2 regions of the Paenibacillus sp. FSL M7-1046 genome follow, and region 1 is predicted to be linked to the other one. Evidence: predicted binding sites of a transcription regulator. Region 1 holds the regulator's gene; the other holds the start of a gene.
What was found. The regulator LexA, encoded in region 1, represses DNA repair genes until DNA is damaged. The targets are predictions, from matches to a motif close to CGAACATATGTTCG.
Positions count from the first base shown of each region.

Region 2: the regulator LexA is predicted to act here: its motif matches at 1,475-1,488, upstream of NYE29_RS18455 (ImmA/IrrE family metallo-endopeptidase).

Region 1 covers NZ_JBBOXB010000001.1:5,656,913-5,660,461, reverse strand. Annotated here, with positions in the region: gene NYE29_RS25225 (hypothetical protein) at 1-348, opposite strand, end outside; gene NYE29_RS25220 (DUF896 domain-containing protein) at 399-608, opposite strand; gene NYE29_RS25215 (LysM peptidoglycan-binding domain-containing protein) at 719-1,243, opposite strand; gene lexA (transcriptional repressor LexA) at 1,426-2,052, shown strand; gene NYE29_RS25205 (L,D-transpeptidase) at 2,228-2,566, shown strand; gene NYE29_RS25200 (DMT family transporter) at 2,983-3,360, opposite strand; gene NYE29_RS25195 (TetR/AcrR family transcriptional regulator) at 3,361-3,549, opposite strand, start outside.
Region 2 covers NZ_JBBOXB010000001.1:4,190,784-4,194,332, forward strand. Annotated here, with positions in the region: gene NYE29_RS18450 (hypothetical protein) at 666-830, opposite strand; gene NYE29_RS18455 (ImmA/IrrE family metallo-endopeptidase) at 914-1,456, opposite strand; gene NYE29_RS18460 (YjfB family protein) at 1,568-1,744, opposite strand; gene NYE29_RS34615 (sporulation protein YjcZ) at 2,116-2,274, shown strand; gene NYE29_RS18465 (hypothetical protein) at 2,322-2,459, opposite strand; gene NYE29_RS18470 (hypothetical protein) at 2,632-2,844, shown strand; gene NYE29_RS18475 (hypothetical protein) at 2,834-3,097, shown strand; gene NYE29_RS18480 (NucA/NucB deoxyribonuclease domain-containing protein) at 3,167-3,549, opposite strand, start outside.

The DNA of each region.
Region 1 (3,549 bases):
CCAGCGTTCGCGGTTATACTTAATCGTAGACACTCTGTTGCGCTCAACCTTCAGATACGGACGCCGGAAGAATAGAAGTGCCGCCAGCGCAAAGTAAAGAACGACGCCCAGCCAATTGGCAAGGATGCCGCTGCCTCTGGCCTCGTCGATCGAGCCTACCACCCAGAACATAATTCCAAGCAGCATTAGAACAACAGGAAATGCAATGTTGCGGCCCTTAAAGATATCACTATTTTTCGCAGCTGATTTTGACGAAGAAGCATAAATGGAATCCTTGCCCTGCTTCTTTCTTTGCTTGTTGACCTGCTGTGTGTTGCGTTGAACCATTCTTTCCCAAGAACGGGCCATGTTAGTTCCCCCTAGTCATCCTGTAATATCTATGAAAAAGACACACTGGACTAATGTTTGAGTCCCTTGTTGCCTTGTTCATGCTCATCATTATCCACGATTTCAATAGTGTCGAGCTGGGCCCGGAAGTTGCTGCGGATGTTGCCCAGATAAATTTCGCGGAGCTTGGCCCGTTCAGCCAATTCCTCTTCACTCAGGCCGCCATTCTTCTGTTTGCGTGCCAGTTCATTGATGCGTGCGACCAATTCGTCAATATTCAATGCTTTCCCCTCCCCTATAAATTCATTCTAACTTTGCCATGAGAAAAAGAGCTTGTCAAGGTCTACCCCCTGAAAGCTCTTTACGTCAGTCTATACTGCTTATGATGAAGTTAATACACAGGCAATGTCAGTATATCTCCGGCCTGAATGTTCCCGTTCTTCAAACCGCTTGTTTTTTTAATTCCTTCTATATATACGACCGTCTTCATACCCGCTGGTTTGTTCTTAAGGGCGATACTCCAGAGCGTGTCTCCGCGTTCAACTACTACCCGCTTTTCCTGCTTCACTAATGATGCTGAACTCGCAAAAACATTACCAACAACTGTAAATCCAGATACAACAAGCATAAAGACCAGCACAAGCTTCACGAGATATTCTTTACGGCATAATCCTAAGATCGCTGCAAATAAAGCGGCGGCGGATTGTTTCATTTCATTCATATGATTAGAAGCAGATTGTCCTCTAGTTGAATTAACTTCACCGGCCTCTTCGTAGATGCTGCGGTATGTACTGTATTTTAACATTGTCATCGTCCTCCAAACACTTGTTCTTACTTTCGAAAATAATATAACACGAACATGTGTTTTGATCAATAGATTTTTTAGAACAATTGTTCGCTTTTTTTCCTTATCCATAAATGTGCCAGTTTCCAGCACCGGCTTTGTCTTGTCCCGCCATTTTCAAGCCGTTATTGGATACTAATATGGTAAAAAGCTACTATTTCCACTATTAATCTCAGATTGTTAGAACTTATGTTTGTACGAACGGAAGTTCTATGTTATAATTTTCCCAAACATACTATATGGGGTTGATTCCGATGTCAAAGATTTCGAGTCGTCAACTGGCGATCCTGGAATTTATACGTAACGAAGTCCGTAGCAAGGGTTATCCTCCGTCCGTCCGGGAAATCGGTGAAGCTGTAGGCTTGGCCTCAAGCTCCACAGTGCACGGCCATCTGGACCGGCTTGAGAAGAAAGGCCTTATCCGCCGCGACCCTACGAAACCGCGTGCAATTGAGCTGCTCGGCCAGGAAGATTCCGAGAATGTACATCAATTCGTACAGACGGTTACCCGTATTCCTGTCGTAGGTAAGGTCACCGCCGGGGTGCCGATTACCGCAACGGAGAATATCGAAGATTACTTCCCACTACCTTCCCACTATGTGGGGGACAACAAGGTATTTATGCTCTCCGTTCTCGGTGACAGCATGGTGGAAGCAGGTATTATGAATGGTGACTACGTAATCGTCCGCCAGCAGCAGACTGCTGACAATGGCGATATCGTCGTTGCCATGACTGAAGAAGACGAAGCTACAGTCAAGACATTCTACAAAGAACGTGACCACATTCGTCTACAGCCGGAGAATCCGGCTTATGAACCCCTCCGTCTTAACCGCGTTACGATTTTGGGACGAGTTATCGGTCTCTTCCGCGATATCCATTAATATTTTTGTTCATATTTAAGGGCTGCTTCGCTTTTTCAAGTGAAGCAGCCCTTTCCCCCTTTCATATGGTCATTTTACTCATTGCGAACATTTGTTCTATTTATCTCATATAACATTTCCTTCGAACAGCAACAGCACTCCGCACATATTCTGATATCAAAGGAGTGCTGAACCTATGCCTAATTATCGGATTATTGTTGATCTGTCGCAGCGCATGCTTTATTTGCTTGACAATAACATCGTTACCCGAGGGTTCCCTGTCGGTATTGGCACCATGCTTACCGTTTCACCGGCGGGAGAATACACTATCATTAACAAACAGCCTAAGCCTGGCGGACCCTTCGGCGCATTCTGGATGGGTCTATCCAAACCACATTACGGCATTCATGGAACGAATGACCCTTCCTCCATCGGACATATGGTCTCCCATGGCTGTATCCGCATGTACAATGAGGATGTGCTGGCCCTTGCAGCAATCGTACCTATTGGAACACGGGTTACAATAAGGGAGTAACAGCATGGTGGTCAGACAAAAAGCAAAAACACCCTAACGATCACAAAAAAATGATCGAGGGTGTTTTTCATTGTGCTTAATATGGGTCCTTCCTGTCTGCTGATTCATAACGGTCGCGTATTTCACGGTTTTTAGCATATATGTACAAATCCAAAGCTACTATTCCTCTACGGGCAAGTTTAACCAACAGTACGAATGCGTAAATACAAGCTACAGCCGATATGAGCCACATCAATACGCTAAATACGCCAATTCCATTAATGAAGAAATTCTCCCGATGCACAGACAACTTTTACTCACTCCCCTGTATTTTTGAATATGAAAATACCCCACCGTTCTGGCAGGGTACTGTTATTTCGTCATTATACTGTTGTATGGAACAAATTGTATATGATCTTTATTTCAACAGCTTCGTCTTAGGCTCTATCGGAAAGGCTGGTTTGTTGTGTTTCGGCAGCTTCTTCAGAAGAACCATGTCCAGGTCCCAGCAAATTCAGCACAATCACACCAATGACGATTAAGGTTATTCCTATTACGCTGCCTGTATTTATTTTTTCTTTCCAGATCAGTACCGAGATCAGAACTGTAGCTACCGCTCCGATTCCAGACCAAATTGCATAGGCCGCATTTAATGGAATAGTCTTCAGTGACAACGACAAAAAGAAGAACGAGCAAATGAAACTAATCAGCATTATGATTACCGGGATTATTTTGGTGAATCCTTGCGATGCTTTGAGCATCGAAGTTCCTACAAGTTCGCTGGCAATGGATATCGCCAAAAACAGATACGGCACTTACTTCTCCTCCTTTACTCCGTCCATCAATTCTTTGTAAATACGTTCTTTTAACTCCAGATCTGGCGGTGCCAGTCCAAACTTTTCCGCAAACCAGAGTCCGTCGGTCGCCAGTCGGGCAATGGTTGCCCGCAGTGGATCCACACCGTCATTTTCAAAATTATGTTGCCATTCAGCATATTTCTCCTG
Region 2 (3,549 bases), 1.5 Mb from region 1:
ACATGCTGCGATTTCTACGATACTATCATAGGGACTAGGGCGTGTCTTCAAAGCGCTTGACCCGCCAAAACCTGCTGCTGTATGCCCTAAGGAATCATGGGTACAGTAGCATTTTCTGATCACACGCGGAGAAAGGCATTTCGCCACTAGGTAGTTTTTTCGGTGGAGGCTTACGTTTCGGTGTTTCAGAGACTTCGCACTTCTTCCGAAGGCGTGTGTGCGTCCGGAAAGTTTATTCCTGACTCTAGCATGAATGGACCGAGTTGCACTTATTTGGAGATTTTAGCCTGTTACAGTAGGAAAACGGACTCCAGCGCAGTTATTTCTCCCTGATGGCCGCTTCTTGATAGAATGCAGAGCAGATAATGTCGTCTGGGTCCGCAAAAGAGAATAAACAGGGGTTTTACTCTCCATAGCGTCTCCTGAGTCCGTCCCTCGAGTACACGAACCCGCTGCAGGCTTTTAGGGGCCCTACTTTCAAATCTCTGCTTCCCCAGAGCTCTTCCAGTTTGAAGACACGCTCTAGTAAAAGATTCAGTTCATCTTCAGCGGGATTTCATTAGGGCTTAAGCTAACGGGCTTATAGTATACACATACCCCCCTTATTAATAGATATGGACCCTGCCGGACGCCGGCGGGGTCACTTTTTTTGTCCATGGGTTCCCTTAATCTTCTTCCTTCGGTTCTTGCAGCAGAATGGAGAAGGTCTGGGTTTCATGATCGACCTCAATGCTCTCAATGCCAACAAAATCCGGGATATCGGGATGAACTGCATCCACGCTGTAATCCGGATGGGTCATTAATAACTGGATGACTTGAATGGCGTCCATTTCGTTCCCCCTTACGGGTAAATTCACCCTATACATAAGGTCTCTGCATTTCATTATGCATAGACTTATTATCCCCGCAGCGTTTACCGAATATGTCGGTGGATTAAATTTCTGTCTTCGTTCCTTTCCATCACAGCCATCAATTGCCCCTGGAACACTCGTCTCTGAATCTGGTCAATCCGCTGCATGGCCAGCTCAGCAGGGACCTGAAAGGTTGAAGCGATATATTGGACGGCATCTTCACGGAGTTCAGGTAATGTTCTGGCGGAAATCATGGAGTAAGGCATCGCCGCATAAAGGATAAAACGTTCGGATTCATCCTCCTGTGCCTGTGTGAATTGTTCGGGCATCAGCGTGTGGTTACCGGCATGGCGAAGCAAATGGCAGAGCTCATGGAGGAACTCAAGACGCTGCAGCCCGGGAGGAAGGCGGCTGTCAATAAACATGCTGTACATGCCTGCAGAGGCTTCAATGCTCTTGCTTCTTACATCCAGATAATGAATCCAGATATTCAGCCGCTCCGATATGTACTCGATGGAGATTTGCGACGGCTGTTGCACGTTCAACCGCTGATATAAATCTTCAGTCCATTTCTCCAGGGCGGTCATTTGATAGTAGGATTGCATGGGAATCACCTCGATATAGGATCGTATGTTCGTATTATTGGCCAAAAGAAAAGCCCAAAGGGCTCAAGGATAACCGGAACTCATGTTCTTATGTATATAAGCATAAATCAATCAAACTACAATATCAAGTGTTTTTCCCAAGTTGGGGTGTGGGCTCTGCTGGAGCATTTGGACCAGATTCTGGCTTTGGATCTCAGTCGTTTTTGTGGCAATATTCATGACTTGCAGCCCTGCAGCCTGGTGTAGGGACGCTTGACTCATCGCCATTGATAATGCAGCAATGTCCATGTTGCACCTCCTAAAAGTTTTGTGAGCAATGCTTCCTGAAAGTTCTTCGTACAAAACTCGCTTCGGAAGCATTCGCTAAGTTTTTTGAAGCTCCTCTGCTTTGAATGCTGCATCGCAAAAAAACTCGCTTCGGAAGCATTCGCTAAGTTTTGTGAGCAATGCTTCCTGAAAGTTCTTCGTACAAAACTCACATCGAAAGCATACGCTAAGTTTTTTGAAGCTTCACAGCTTTGAATTTACTTACTGTATATCGACAATGACAGGCCGATACTTTAGGTGAATGACATTTCTTTGCCGTTTGGCCCATACGGTAGATCAGGCTTTGACATATTCTGTGCTGTATTCAATATTCACGAGGAGGAATTTAAATAATGGGTGTAGATTATGGTTGCGGTTGCGGTAATAACGTCGGTGGAGTAAACCAAGGTCCTCCGGTAGTTGTGCCGGTAGTAAGTCCATGGACATCGACAACCTCCATTCTGGTTCTCTTTATTCTTCTGGTAATTATTACAAAAGCCTGTATATTCTAAATCAGACTCAATCGAATGCTGCCCCGTCAGGCATATGCCAGATGGGGCTATTTCTTTTTTTTACGGGCTGTGGGTCCAATCTGACGTTTGATTCTTCCCGTGGTTTCGTCGACTTCAATGATATAGAGTTCTTTTACCGTGCCTGCAAGTGCAAACCATTCCTTGAAGGCTTCTTCCTCAGACATGGGCCCGTAAAGCCTTTTTCCCCGATAACAAATATAGAACACCTTGGCTCTCCGCGCGTGGAATATTATCCCACTTTATATTACGCCTAATTCACGGAAGATTGCATAAAGAACGTTTGTTCGCATATAATACATACAAATATTCCTGGGCTTTCTAAAGGAGGCGGTTTACATGAGTGCAAAAGAATTGGAGAAGCTGATCGGGCAGGTTATTGAGATCATATATGAGGACAAGTCGGGGAACATCACCCAGCGCAGAATTGAGGTTCATGGGATTAAAGGCGGGCTGCTCCGGGCCACTTGTCTGACCACGGGCGGTCCAAGGGTATTCCGGACAGCAAACATCCTTGCCTGGCGACAGGCAAAGGCCCGTTATGCTGGATGATACAGCGCGCAAGCTGCTGAGGATCATGTACCATTTCAGCAACCATTTCCGGAGGATGCCAACACTGCCAGAGCTTGCAAGGCTCAGCGGGCGGACACCGGCGGGAATCTATTCCGGATTTCGTGAGCTGGTGCTGGAGGGTCATATCCAATGGCAGCCGCCACAGCCAATAGAATCGGCGGTTATTTTGGTGGCCTGGGAAACTCCCGAGCCTGGAGCGCATACTTCGATCAGCGGCCACTGGAGGGACTGAGGCAATCTGCGTAACGCTATTTACACAAAGAAACGGATACCCTCCGGGAGGACGGCATCCGTTTCTTTGTTATTTGAACATGAATTCTACCTTTGTTCCGTCGGCAAAATCCTCCAGCTGATTGCCTACCCAGCTTCCTGCCCCGCGGTTATCGCTTGGCGTTATGTATTCAATGTCGGCTCCGGCGCCGCCTTCGTCACACATGGCCATCGGCCATTCATCACGGTCGTAACCTTTTTTGGTCGGCACCCCTTTTAAGGATTCCTTGCGGTTCGCTTCGGCTTCCCCCCGGTTGATGGTGCAGATCGCCGATTCCCCGCTGCTGATTGCCTCCTGGATATGTCCGGCTGTCTCCGGGTAACGATCCGCCGGGAATTCGAGCTGGACTACCTCGGAGTCTTCCGAAGAAGGCGTCGTGACGTTCTGGCCATTATCTTCAAACCAGTAAGCCG